Regions from separate parts of the Kitasatospora sp. cg17-2 genome, predicted to be linked through region 1. Evidence: riboswitches for the same ligand, from Rfam matches in the RefSeq annotation. Region 1 holds a riboswitch; each other region holds the start of a gene.
The links. A riboswitch is a leader RNA that binds a small molecule or an ion and turns the genes downstream of it on or off. The one in region 1 is predicted to bind cobalamin.
Positions count from the first base shown of each region.

Region 2: linked by a shared signal. The riboswitch ahead of metE (5-methyltetrahydropteroyltriglutamate--homocysteine S-methyltransferase) and the one ahead of ACW14Y_RS02595 (peptidase) in region 1 are both predicted to bind cobalamin.
Region 3: linked by a shared signal. The riboswitch ahead of ACW14Y_RS35340 (CoA-acylating methylmalonate-semialdehyde dehydrogenase) and the one ahead of ACW14Y_RS02595 (peptidase) in region 1 are both predicted to bind cobalamin.

Region 1 is NZ_CM132923.1:626,354-630,451, reverse strand. Features, by position in the region: gene ACW14Y_RS02600 (M4 family metallopeptidase) at 1-1,410, shown strand, start outside; cobalamin riboswitch at 1,743-1,863, shown strand; gene ACW14Y_RS02595 (peptidase) at 1,969-3,099, shown strand; gene ACW14Y_RS02590 (flagellar hook-length control protein FliK) at 3,155-3,628, shown strand; gene ACW14Y_RS02585 (hypothetical protein) at 3,716-4,098, opposite strand, start outside.
Region 2 is NZ_CM132923.1:8,431,673-8,435,770, reverse strand. Features, by position in the region: gene metE (5-methyltetrahydropteroyltriglutamate--homocysteine S-methyltransferase) at 1-2,025, opposite strand, end outside; cobalamin riboswitch at 2,189-2,426, opposite strand; gene ACW14Y_RS35405 (ECF transporter S component) at 2,419-3,303, opposite strand; gene ACW14Y_RS35400 (ABC transporter ATP-binding protein) at 3,300-4,098, opposite strand, start outside.
Region 3 is NZ_CM132923.1:8,411,966-8,416,063, reverse strand. Features, by position in the region: gene ACW14Y_RS35345 (acyl-CoA dehydrogenase family protein) at 1-504, opposite strand, end outside; gene ACW14Y_RS35340 (CoA-acylating methylmalonate-semialdehyde dehydrogenase) at 501-2,030, opposite strand; gene ACW14Y_RS35335 (hypothetical protein) at 2,066-2,266, shown strand; cobalamin riboswitch at 2,236-2,426, opposite strand; gene ACW14Y_RS35330 (amidohydrolase) at 2,559-4,098, opposite strand, start outside.

The sequences.
Region 1 (4,098 bases):
GAGGCCTGCGCCGGCCGCAGGCTGGACGACCGCCGCACCACCGTGGCCGACTACCTCGGGGTGCCCGCCGGGGTCGACAGCGGCGGCGTGCACTACAACTCCACCATCGTCTCGGGCGCGTTGTGGGACATCCGGCGCACCCTCGACCCGCTCCTCGCCGACCGCCTGGTCTACCGCGCGCTCGCCGAGTACCTCACCCCGCTGGACGACTTCGTCGACGCCCGCAACGCGGTGCTCGCCGCGGGGCGGGCGCTCGGTCTCGACCGTGCCCAACTCCGCACCGTGGCCGGGGCCTTCGACGCCCACGGGATCAAGGACGGCTGGCAGCGCCGGATCGGCGTGGACAGCCGGCCGCTGCTGCGCGAACTCTCCACCGAGAGCGTGGCGCCGGATGTCGCCGCCGGCCGCTGGGTGGTGGCCACCGCGGGCAAGGGGGCCAAGGGCAGCATGGCCGTGTACGCGGGCGCTGTCACCGGCTCCGCCGAGCCCGCCCGGCTCAGCCCGGAGGACGGCCGCTCGCACGGCTGGCCCACCACCGACGGAACGACCGCCGCGTGGGTGGCGATGGGGCCGGGGGCCGACGGGACCTGGGGCATGGAGGTGCTGGCCCGGCCGCTCGACGGCGGCCCGGTGCGCAGCGTTCACCGCGGCCCGAACCAGTACCTCGGTGACGTGCGGGTCTCCGGGGGAGACGTCGCCTTCCTGATGTCGGACCACACGACCGGCCGCAGCGGGCCCGTGCTCTCCCGCGACGGGGCTCCGGAGACGCTGATCGCGCTGCCCGAGGGCCACCAGGCCGCCGGTCTCGCCCTCCACGACGGCCTGCTCGCCTGGACCGAGAGCTGGCAGGTCGGTGAGCGGACGGTGAGTGCGCCGACCGTCTACTCGCTCGCCGCCGGCAAGGTCGTCGCCCAGTACGTGGTCGACGACGCGAACGGCACCGCCGGGACCTCGGTGGCCAGCCTCAGGATGGCCGGCGGCCGGCTGCTCTGGGTCGAGACGCCCTTCGACCGGACGAAGGGCAGCACGATCCGCTCCGGCGCGCTGGACGGCTCCGGCGTGACCGACCTCCTGCCCGCAGGCCCCCGGTCCGGCACCGGCACCGGCACCGGCAGTGGCAGCGGCAGTGGCAGCGGCACCGAGCCGCGCCGGATCGTCGGCCTCACCGCCTCGGACCGGGCGGTCACCTTCGCCGAGGCCGCCCGTCAGGTGACGGGTGCCCCCAAGAACACCGATCTGCCCAAGCTCTGGCAGCTCCCGCTCACCGGCGGCACCCCCGAGCGGATGTCCTGCAACCGGGGCGGCCAGTACTCCCCGGTGGCCGACCGGGGCACCCGGGTGGTCTGGCTGGACGCCACGGCGGGCCGCACCGATCTGGTCGTGCGCGAGCGCGCGGCCGGCACCTGCTGACCGGAGGCGGCTGCCCCGGGGTCCGCACCAGGGCTCTCGACCCCGAAGCCCGGACCCCGTCCGCCCCGGTCTCCCGCCCGGCCGCCGCATCCCTGCGGCGGCCGGGCGGGTCCTTGTCGTCACCGGGCCGCCGCGGTGCCGAACCCAGCCGTCGCCGTGCCGGTCCCGGTCCGTCGCGGTGCCGGTCCCGGTCCGTACGCGAGGAGTGCAGCGCTCCGGCCGCTGAGGCCCTGCCGCCGCGCCCACGCCCAGCCACCGCGCTGCCGCACCGATGGCGATCCGCCCTCGAACCGGCCTTGACCCCCTCTCAGCCGAGCCGACATCATGAGCCGTCATGTTCTGACTCCGCCGTCGGGGGAAGTCCGGTCGAATTCCGGCGCTGACCCGCAACGGTAGGCCGCCGACGGCACGTCGGTGGCGAGCCCGAGTACCCGTCGGCGGAGGTGTGTCCCCTCCTCCCGTCGTGGTCTGCGGCCAGGGGCTCCCGGAGCCGTCGGGCCGTTCACCCCGCGCGGTCGCCGGCGGCCGCCCGTGCGCCCAGGCCCGGAAAGGCCTCGCATGTCCGCCTCCGCGCTCCGCCGCCGCCCGCTCCGCCTGCTCGCGATATCCGCGCTGGCGCTGACCGCCACCCTCCCGGCCGCCACCGCCGCCCGGGCGGCCGCCCCGGCGCCGACCGCCACCGCCCCGACCTCCATCACCTCGTCGGCCTCCGGCGACGCTGCCACCACCTACCGCCCGGACGCCGCCGCGGCCGGCTGGCTGGCCCGCCAACTCGTCAACGGCGACCACTTCGAGTCGGTCTTCGACGGCACCGCCTACCCCGACCAGGGCCTCACCATCGACGCCGTGCTCGCCTTCGCCGCCGCCGGCAGCGCCGACCAGGCCGCCGCGCGCGACACCGCCTGGCTCGCCCGCCCCGACATCCTGGTCGGCTACCTCGGCGACGGCACCGCCGAGGCCTACGCCGGAGCCACCGCCAAGCTCCTGCTCGCCGCCGAGGTGCGCGGTACCTCCCCGTCGGCCTTCGGCGGCGTCGACCTGCCCGCCCGACTGCGCTCCCTGCTGACGCCGAGCGGCCGTTTCTCCGACCGCTCGCAGTGGGGCGACTACAGCAACGCCTTCGGCCAGTCCCTGGCCCTGATCGCCCTCCAGCGCACCCCCGGCGGGGCCCCGGCCTCCGCCGTCGACTTCCTGGCCGCCGCCCAGTGCGCCGACGGCGGCTTCCCGATCGCCTTCGGGCAGCCGACCTGCACCGCCGACACCGACGCCACCGCCCTCGCGGCCCAGGCCCTCGCCGCGACCGGCCGCAGCGCCAAGGCCAAGGCGGGGCTGGACTGGCTGACGGCCCACCAGAACACCGACGGCGGTTTCGCCGCGGCCGGTGCCACCACCTCCAACGCCAACAGCACCGGCCTGGCCACCTCCGCCCTGCTCCCCGGCGGCCGGTTCATCAGCGGCCTCAAGGGCTGGAGCAGCCTGGTGAAGCTCCAGCAGGGCTGCTCGGCCGACCCCGCCGTGCGCGGCGCCGTCGCCTACGACGCGAGCGGCTTCAACTCCGCCAACGCCACCCGGGCCACCGCCCAGGCCGTCCTCGGTCTCTCCGGTCAGGGCCTCGCCGGTCTCAGCGCCCACGGCGCCCGCCCGTCCGCCCCCACCCTGGCCTGCCCGGCCCCGGCCGCGCGCCCCTGACGGCGGCCCGCCCGTGACCCCGCACCGCCGCCCGCCGCATCCGAGGAGCACGCCCATGACCACCACCTCCGCCCGTCCCACCCGCCGTACCCTCGGCGCCTTCGCCGCCGCCGCGGCCCTCACCGCCGGCCTGCTCGGCGTCTCCACCGCGACCGCCCCGCCGGCCCGGGCCGCCGCCTGCACCGGCACCTCCGGCGTCACCGTGGTCGTCGACTTCACCGCCCTCGGTGGCGGCATCGAGACCGGCTGCGCCGCGGGAGACCCGGCCAGCGGCCTCGCCGCGCTGACCGGTGCCGGTTTCTCCTACTCCTTCCACCCGCGCTTCCCGGGCTTCGTCTGCAAGATCAACACCCTGCCGACGACCTGCACCAACCCCACCGGCACCGCCTACTGGTCGTACTGGCACGCCGCGCACGGCGGCCCGTGGTCCTACAGCAACCTCGGTGCGGGCTCCTGCAACCCGGCTCCGGGCGAGGTCGAGGGCTGGTCCTTCGGCGCCGGTGCCCAGCCGGGCATCACCGCGCCCTGACCTCGGACCCGCTCGGCGGGTTCTCCGTACGGACGCTCGGCCGGGGGTCGGCCGGGCGTTCTCACGGCGTTGCTACGGTGTCGTGCCCTACTGGCCGGGCGTCTTCGGGGCCTCCAACTCCACGTGGTGGACGCTGAATCCGCCCCGCACCACCGGGGCGAACGGGGCCGGGGCCATGCAGGTGCCGACCACCGGCTGGTAGGGCTGCTGGTCGGGACCCATGTCGAGGTTGGCCACGCCCCAGGAGAAGCCGAGGCGGTCGCCGTCACGGCCGCCGCCCCGGTAGACGCTCAGACCGATCCTTTCGTTGGCATTCCCGATGTCCGAGGTGGTGACGACGGCGGTCAGGGTGGCGACCGGGCCGCCGGTGCTGAGGCAGTCCACCTCGGCCACGGCGTTGTAGACGACCCCGGTGGCGGCCACGCGGTGGGAGTAGCGGACCGTGCCGACGGCGTCGGTGGGCAGTCCGT
Region 2 (4,098 bases), 7.8 Mb from region 1:
GTCCGCGTCGAGCTCCTCGATCGCGGTCATGATCGCGCCGAACTCGGCGTAGCACATGTGGGTGTGCACCTGGGTGTCGGCCCGCACGCCCGAGGTGGCCAGCCGGAAGGACTCGGTGGCCCAGTCCAGGTACGCCGGGCGGTCCGCGGCCCGCAGCGGCAGCGTCTCGCGCAGAGCGGGCTCGTCGACCTGGACGACGGCGGCGCCGGCGGCCTCCAGGTCGGTGACCTCGTCGCGCAGGGCGAGGGCGACCTGCCGGGCGGTCTCCCCGAGCGGCTGGTCGTCGCGGACGAAGGACCAGGCGAGCATGGTGACGGGGCCGGTGAGCATGCCCTTGACCGGGCGGTCGGTGAGGTCCTGGGCGAAGCGGAACCAGTCGACGGTCATCGGGTGCGGGCGGGAGATGTCCCCGGCGAGCACCGGCGGGCGCACGTAGCGGGTGCCGTAGGACTGCACCCAGCCGTGCCGGGTGGCGAGGTAGCCGGTGAGCTGCTCGGCGAAGTACTGGACCATGTCGTTGCGCTCGGGCTCGCCGTGCACCAGGACGTCCAGGCCGGCCTTCTCCTGGTAGGCGATCACCTCGCGGACCTCGGCCTCCATCCGCTCCCGGTACGCGGCGGCGTCGATCCGACCGGCCGTCAGATCGGCGCGGGCGAGCCGCAGTTCGGTGGTCTGCGGGAAGGAGCCGATGGTGGTGGTCGGCAGCAGCGGCAGGCCGAGGCGGGCGCGCTGGGCCTCGGCGCGCTGCGGGTAGGCCTGCGGGCGGCGGGCGTCGTCCGCGGTGACGGCGGCGGTGCGGGCGCGCACGGCCGGGTCGCGGGTGATCGGCGAGCCGGCCCGGGAGGCGAGGTCGGCGCGGTTGGCGGCGAGGTCGGCGGTGATCGCGCCGGTGCCCTCGCGCAGTGCGCGGGCGAGCAGGGCGACCTCGGTGGCCTTCTGCCGGGCGAAGGCGAGCCAGCGGGCGATCTGCGGGTCGACGTCGCGTTCCAGGGCGGCGTCGATCGGCACGTGCAGCAGGGAGCAGGAGGGTGCGACGTCGACCCGGTCGGCGAGGCCGAGCAGGGTCGCCAGGGTGGCGAGCGACTTCTCCAGGTCGTTGATCCAGATGTTGCGGCCGTCGACGACGCCCGCGACCAGTCGCTTGCCCGGCAGGCCGCCGACGGCGGCGAGGTCGTCCAGGTTGGCGGCGGCGGGGCCGGTGAAGTCCAGCGCCAGGCCCTCGACGGGTGCCTTGGCGAGCACCGGCAGGGCCTCGCCGAGGCGGTCGAACCAGCTCGCGACCAGCAGCTTCGGCCGGTCGGTGAGGGCGCCGAGCTCGCGGTAGGCGCGGGCGGCGGTGTTCAGTTCGGCCGGGGTGCGGTCCTGGACGAGCGCGGGCTCGTCCAGCTGCGCCCAGTCGGCGCCGGCGGCCTTCAGGGCGGCGAGCAGTTCCGCGTAGACCGGCAGCAGCCGGTCGAGCAGGGTGATCGGCTCGAAGTCCGCCGCCACGCCGGGGGCGGGCTTGGCGAGCAGCAGGTAGGTGACCGGGCCGACCAGAACCGGCCGGGCCTCGTGGCCGAGCGCGAGCGCCTCGGCGAGTTCGCCGACCGCCTTGGCCGGGTTCGCGACGAAGACCGTGTCGGGGCCCAGTTCGGGCACCAGGTAGTGGTAGTTGGTGTCGAACCACTTGGTCATCTCCAGTGGCGCGACGTCCTGGGTGCCGCGCGCCATGGCGAAGTACCCGTCGAGCGGGTCGGCGTCGACGGCGGCCCGGTGGCGGGCCGGGATCGCCCCGACGGCGACCGTGGTGTCGAGCACGTGGTCGTACAACGAGAAGTCACCGGTGGGGACTTCGAGCACGCCGGCGTCGGCGAGCTGCCGCCAGTTCTCCCGGCGCAGCTCGATGGCGGCGTCCCGGAGGGCGTCGGCGGTGACGGTGCCCTTCCAGTAGCCCTCGATCGCCTTCTTGAGCTCCCGGTTCCGGCCCTGGCGGGGGTAGCCGTGCACGGTCGCCCGGGTGGCCGCGGCTGCGGACTTCGCTGTCAAGGGACTCTCCTTCGCGAGTCTTGCTCCTCAAGTGCCCGGTGACGGGACGAGGGCGCGAAGGGACGACGAGCCGGACGGTGGCCGCCGCGAACGGACGTGCCTCAACCGCCTGCTGTGGTCGCCGACCCGCCCTCGAGGTCATCGGACAGCCGCCCGCGGTTCCTCCGCGGACGGGCAGCGGGCAGGTCTTCGGACTCGCGGGCACGCTCACCCTCGTCGAGGGCGGACACCTACTGGCCGTCGCTTCCCGGGCCCGGCTCGGACCCAGTGCGTATGACGGCGGTCGTTCCCGCTCACCGCTGCGGGGCAGTCCCGGACTGGCCAGTCGAAAGGCGTCACCGGGTTCCCTCTTACGACGTCCTGCCTGGCGGGCAGGACGAACCAGCTACGGGGTCAGCCTAGAGGCAAACCACCGGTCGGGGCGACGGATTCCACCGCGGTGTCCACGGATCGGGACCGGGGGCCGTCGGCGGCCGGGGTGCCGGACTCCCCCGGCGGGGCCTCGAAGCGCACGGTCGGCTCGAAGTTGGCGCGGCGGGCGGCGCGGCGGAAGACGGTCAGGACGGCGGGGCCGACCACGAGGACGGCGACGAAGGTGGTGACGGCGCGGCCGGTGTCCCAGCCGAGCGAGGTCGCCACGTCGAAGAGCAGGTAGCGGTGCCACTGCTCGGTGAACGGCAGCCCGGGCAGGTAGGCGATCGAGCTGTTGGGGTCGGTCGAGAACGGCCAGAAGGAGAGGTTCAGCAGGAAGCCGAAGAGGTAGCCGGAGAAGGCGCCGTAGAGGGCCAGCACCGGCACCTCCCAGCGCCGTCGCAGGGGCGGCAGCAGCCCGGCGAGCAGGCCGACGAACGCGCAGCCGAACATCTGGTACGGCATCCAGGGACCGACCCCGCCGGTCAGCAGGGCGGAGGCGAACAGCGAGGTGCAGCCGAGGGTGAAACCGAAGCCCGGGCCGAAGACCCGACCGGCGAGGACGAGGACGAAGAAGACCGTCTCCACCCCCGCCGTCCCCGCACCCAGGGGGCGCAGGCCCGCGTTGACGGCGGAGAGCACGCCGAGCATGGCGAGGGCCTTGGCGTCGATGCCGCCCGCCGAGATCTCGGCGACGACGACGGCGAGCACCAGGAGCATCAGCGCCCCGAAGATCAGCGGCGGGGCGTAGGAGGAGCCGAACTTCCCCGGGGCGACGACGAACGGCCAGGTGAAGGCGACGAGCCCGATGAAGGCGGCGAGCGCCACGACGACGCGGGCGCGGCCGGGGATCCGGACGGCGGTCATCGGGCCGCCCCCGCCGATTCGAGCGCCTCCGTGACCTGGCGGACCGTCAGATAGGCCAGCGGGGCGAGGATCTTGGCGGTCTGCGGGGCGAAGGTCGGCGAGGCGACGACGACCTCGTCCGTGCGGCCGTCCGCGACGATCTCGCCCTCGGCCAGCACCACCACCCGGTCGGCCGCGGCGGCCACGAACTCGACGTCGTGGGTGGAGACCACGACCGTGCGGCCCTCGGCGGCGAGGGCCGCCACGATGCCGGTGAGCGCCTCCTTGGCGTGGTAGTCCAGGCCGCGGGTGGGCTCGTCCAGCAGTACCACCCGGGGTGCGGCGGCCAGTTGGATCGCCAGCACCAGGGCCAGCTTCTGGCCCTCGGAGAGGTCGCGGGGGTGGGTGCCGTCCGGGATGCCGGGGGCGAGGCGGTCGAGGATCCCCCGCGCGGTCGGCCCGGCCTCCCCTCCCGGCACGCGGCCCGATTCCAGATCGCTCTGGGCCAGCTCCTGGGCCACCGACTCCAGGTACAGCAGGTCCGTCGGGGTCTGCGGGACGAGCCCCACCAGCCGCCTGGCCTCCGCCGCCGTGACCCGTTTGGGGTCCTTGGACGGCCCGCCGTCCTCCCGGAGCACCCGTACGCTGCCGCCCTGCCGGGGCCCGGAGCCCTGGAGGGCCCACAGCAGCGAGGACTTGCCCGAGCCGTTGCGCCCCATCAGGGCGGTGACCTGGCCGGCCCGGAGCTCCAGGCCGACCTCCCGGACGGCGGTCACCGGCCCGTACCGGACCACGATCCGCTCGGCGGACAGCACG
Region 3 (4,098 bases), 7.8 Mb from region 1:
CAGGTAGACCTGGGCGCTGCCGGCGCCGGAGATGAACTGCTTCACGCCGTCGAGCACCCAGTGGCCGCCGTCGCGGACGGCCCGGGTGGTGAGCGCGGCGGCGTCGGAGCCGGCCCCGGGTTCGGTCAGGCAGTAGCTGGCGAGGTCCTCGGCCGTGCAGAGCCGGGGCAGCCAGCGGGCGCGCTGGGCGTCGTCGCCGTGGCGGTCGACCATCCAGGCGACCATGTTGTGGATGGAGAGGTAGGCGGCGATGGACGGGCAGCCGGTGGCGAGGGCCTCGAAGGCCACCGCGCCGTCGCGGCGGGTGAGACCGGAACCGCCGTTCTCCTCCCGGACGTAGACGCCGGCCAGGCCGAGTTCGCCGGCCTTGCGCAGCACGTCGACCGGGAAGTGCTTGGCGAGGTCCCACTCCACGGCGTTCGGGGCGAGGTGCTCGTCGGCGAAGGCCCTGGTGGTCTCCGCGATCGCGCGCTGGTCGTCGGTGAGATCGTGCACGGCGATCATCCCATCGTCGGCATGGTGAAGCTGGCGCCTTCCTTGACCCCGGAGGGCCAGCGCGAGGTCACCGTGCGGGTGCGGGTGTAGAAGCGGATCGAGTCCGGGCCGTGCTGGTTGAGGTCGCCGAAGCCGGAGCGCTTCCAGCCGCCGAAGGTGTGGTAGGCGATCGGCACCGGGATCGGCACATTGACGCCGACCATGCCGGTGTTGACCCGGCGGGTGAAGTCGCGGGCGGTGTCTCCGTCGCGGGTGTAGATGGCCACGCCGTTGCCGAACTCGTGCTCGCTGGGCAGGCGCAGGGCCTCCTCGTAGTCGGCCGCGCGGACCACGCTCAGCACCGGGCCGAAGATCTCCTCGCGGTGGATCCGCATCCCCGGCGTCACCCGGTCGAACAGCGAGGGGCCGAGGAAGAAGCCCTCCTCGTGGCCCTCCAGCCGGAAGTCGCGCCCGTCGACGACGAGTTCGGCGCCCTCCTCGACCCCGAGGTCCAGGTAGCCGCGGACCCGCTCCAGCGCGTCCCGGCCGACCAGCGGCCCGAAGTCCGAGGAGGGGTCGTCCGAGCGGCCGACCTTCAGCGCGCCGATCCGCTCGACCAGCTTGGCCACCAGCGCGTCGGCGGTCTCCTCACCGACCGGGACGGCCACCGAGATCGCCATGCAGCGCTCGCCGGCCGAGCCGTAGCCGGCGCCGACCAGTGCGTCCGCCGCCTGGTCGAGGTCGGCGTCGGGCATCACGATCATGTGGTTCTTGGCGCCGCCGAAGCACTGGGCGCGCTTGCCGTGGGCGGCCGCGGTCGCGTAGACGTACTGGGCGATCGGGGTGGAGCCGACGAAGCCGACCGCCTGCACCCGGGGGTCCTCCAGCAGGGTGTCGACGGCCTCCTTGCCGCCGTTCACCACGTTCAGCACGCCGGGCGGCAGTCCGGCCTCCAGGAACAGTTCGGCCAGCCGCAGCGGCACCGAGGGGTCGCGCTCGGAGGGCTTGAGGACGAAGGCGTTGCCGCAGGCCAGCGCGGGCGCGGCCTTCCAGAGCGGGATCATCGCCGGGAAGTTGAACGGGGTGATGCCGGCGACCACGCCGAGCGGCTGGCGCATCGAGTACACGTCGATACCGGTGCCGGCGTTGTCGGTGAACTCGCCCTTGAGCAGGTGCGGGATCCCGGCCGCGAACTCGACCACCTCCAGGCCGCGCTGGAGGTCGCCGTGGGCGTCGGCGACGGTCTTGCCGTGCTCGGCGGAGAGCAGCCGGGCGAGGGAGTCCCGCTCCTGCTCGACGAGTTGGAGGAAGCGCAGCAGCACCCGGGCCCGGCGCTGCGGGTTCCAGGCCGCCCACGCGGGCTGGGCCTGCGCCGCGTCGGCGATCACGGCCTCGACCTCGGCGCGGCTCGCCAGCGGCACCCGGGCCTGGACGCGCCCGGTGTTGGGGTCGTGGACGTCGCCGAAGCGGCCGGACGTCCCGGCGGTGCGCTTGCCGCCGACGAAATGGGTCAGTTCGGGGACGATCGACTCGGGGGCGGTCGGGTCGGGGAGCATTGATTCCTTCTCTCGTCAGGATGGGGAGAGGAGGAATGGAGGCCGCGCCGGTGCGCGGGCGCACGGTGGTGCGCCCGGCGGCAGGACGGCGGCGGCTGACGAACCGTCAGCGCGGGTTCACCCCGGGGCTCGTCGGCACGGCAGAGCCGGGGGCGATGGAACGGGAGCAGCCCGGATTCATGCGTGTCGTCTCCATCCTCGTGGAAAACACGGACCGTCCGCGGCCGGTATCCTGACTCCCGGATCGACGCGCGCCCCCGGGCCTTCCCGGCTGGCTGCCAGTGGCCGAACTCCTGCGAGGACGAACTCCCCGGTCACAGTGGCGGGACCGTGCCGGACTCACACCGGCTTCCCTGACACCGCGGACCTGTTCCGACCATATAGTTGGACGTCCTAGTAAGTCCAGAGCCCCTCGCCGTTCGGGCGCGTCGGAGCACGCACCACCGGGAACGCGCCGGGCCCCGGGGAGCACCCCGGGGCCCGGACGGCAGTCGACGCAACGTCAGACAGCCTCATCAGGAAGCGTCTTCATTCGGCGGCGTGGACCAGCTCGCCGCCGACGTAGGTGCGCAGCACCCGGGCCGACGCGATCTCCTCGGGCGGGCCGGTGAGGATGTCGCGGTCCAGGACGACCAGGTCGGCCAGCAGGCCGGGCGCGAGCACCCCGGCGTCGTCGAAACCGTTCACATGGGCGGTACCGGCCGTGTAGGCGGCGATCGCGGAGGCCAGGTCGAGCCGCTGCTCGGGCAGGAACACCCGGTCGTCCTCGGCCTCCGGCTCCCGCCGGTTGACCGCGACGTGCAGTCCGGCCAGCGGGTCCGGGCTGCTCACCGGCCAGTCGCTGCCCGCCGCCAGGGTGGCCCCGGCCCGCAGCAGCGCGCCGAACGGGTACTGCCAGGAGGCGCGCTCCGGGCCGAGGAAGGGGATGGTCAGCTCGTCCATCTGCGGCTCGTGCGCCGCCCACAGCGGCTGGATGTTGGCGATCGCGCCGAGCCGGGCGAACCGGGGCAGGTCGTCCGGGTGGACCACCTGGAGGTGGGCCAGGTGGTGGCGGGTGGCGCGCCGGCCGTTGGCGGTTCGGGCGGCCTCGACGGCGTCCAGCGCCTCGCGCACCGCCCGGTCGCCGAGCGCGTGGAAGTGCACCTGGAAGTCGAGCGCGTCGAGCGCGGTCACGTACTCGCGCAGGGCGAGCGGATCGACGAAGCTGAGGCCGGAGTTGGCGGTGGCGCAGCCGCAGCCGTCCAGGTAGGGGCTGGTCATCGCGGCGGTGAAGTTCTCCGCGATGCCGTCCTGCATGATCTTCACCGACCCGGCCCGGAACCGGCCGTGGGCCGACCCGGCCCGGCGCTCGACGAGTTCGGCGATCTGCTCGGCGCCCCGCTCGCGCTCCCACCAGAGCGCGCCGTTCACCCGCGCGGTCAGCGCGCCGGAACGCGCGGCGGTCAGATAGGCGTCGGACGGGTCCGGCTGGCCGTTGAACTCCCCGAGCAGCGCGTCCTGCCAGCCGGTGATGCCGAGCGAGTGCAGCAGCCGCTGCGCCCGCAGCAGCCCCTCCAGCCGGTCGGCGGCGGTGACCGGCGGCACCAGCCGGGCGACCAGGCCGGTGGCACCCTCCTGGAGCACTCCGCTCGGGGTGCCGTCGGCCTCGCGCTCGATCCGGCCGTCCGCCGGGTCGGGGGTGTCGCGGTCGACGCCGGCGAGTTCCAGCGCCCGGGTGTTGGCCCAGGCGCCGTGGTGGTCCCGGTTGGTGAGGTAGACCGGACGGTCCGGGACGACGGAGTCGAGCAGCTGCCGGGTCGGCAGTCCGCCCTCGAAGCTCTCCATCGACCAGCCGCTGCCGGTGATCCACTCCTGGTCGGGGTTGGCGTCGGCGTAGGCGCGGATCCGCTCCAGGTAGTCGGCCACGCCGACGGTGCCGGTGAGGTCGCAGACGGCCAGCTCGGTGCCGCCGAAGACGGCGTGGATGTGCGCGTCCTGGAAGCCCGGCAGCAGCAGCTTGCCGGTGAGGTCGACGACCTCGGTGTCCGGGCCGATCAGGTCCCGGACCTCGTCGTGGCCGACGGCGGTG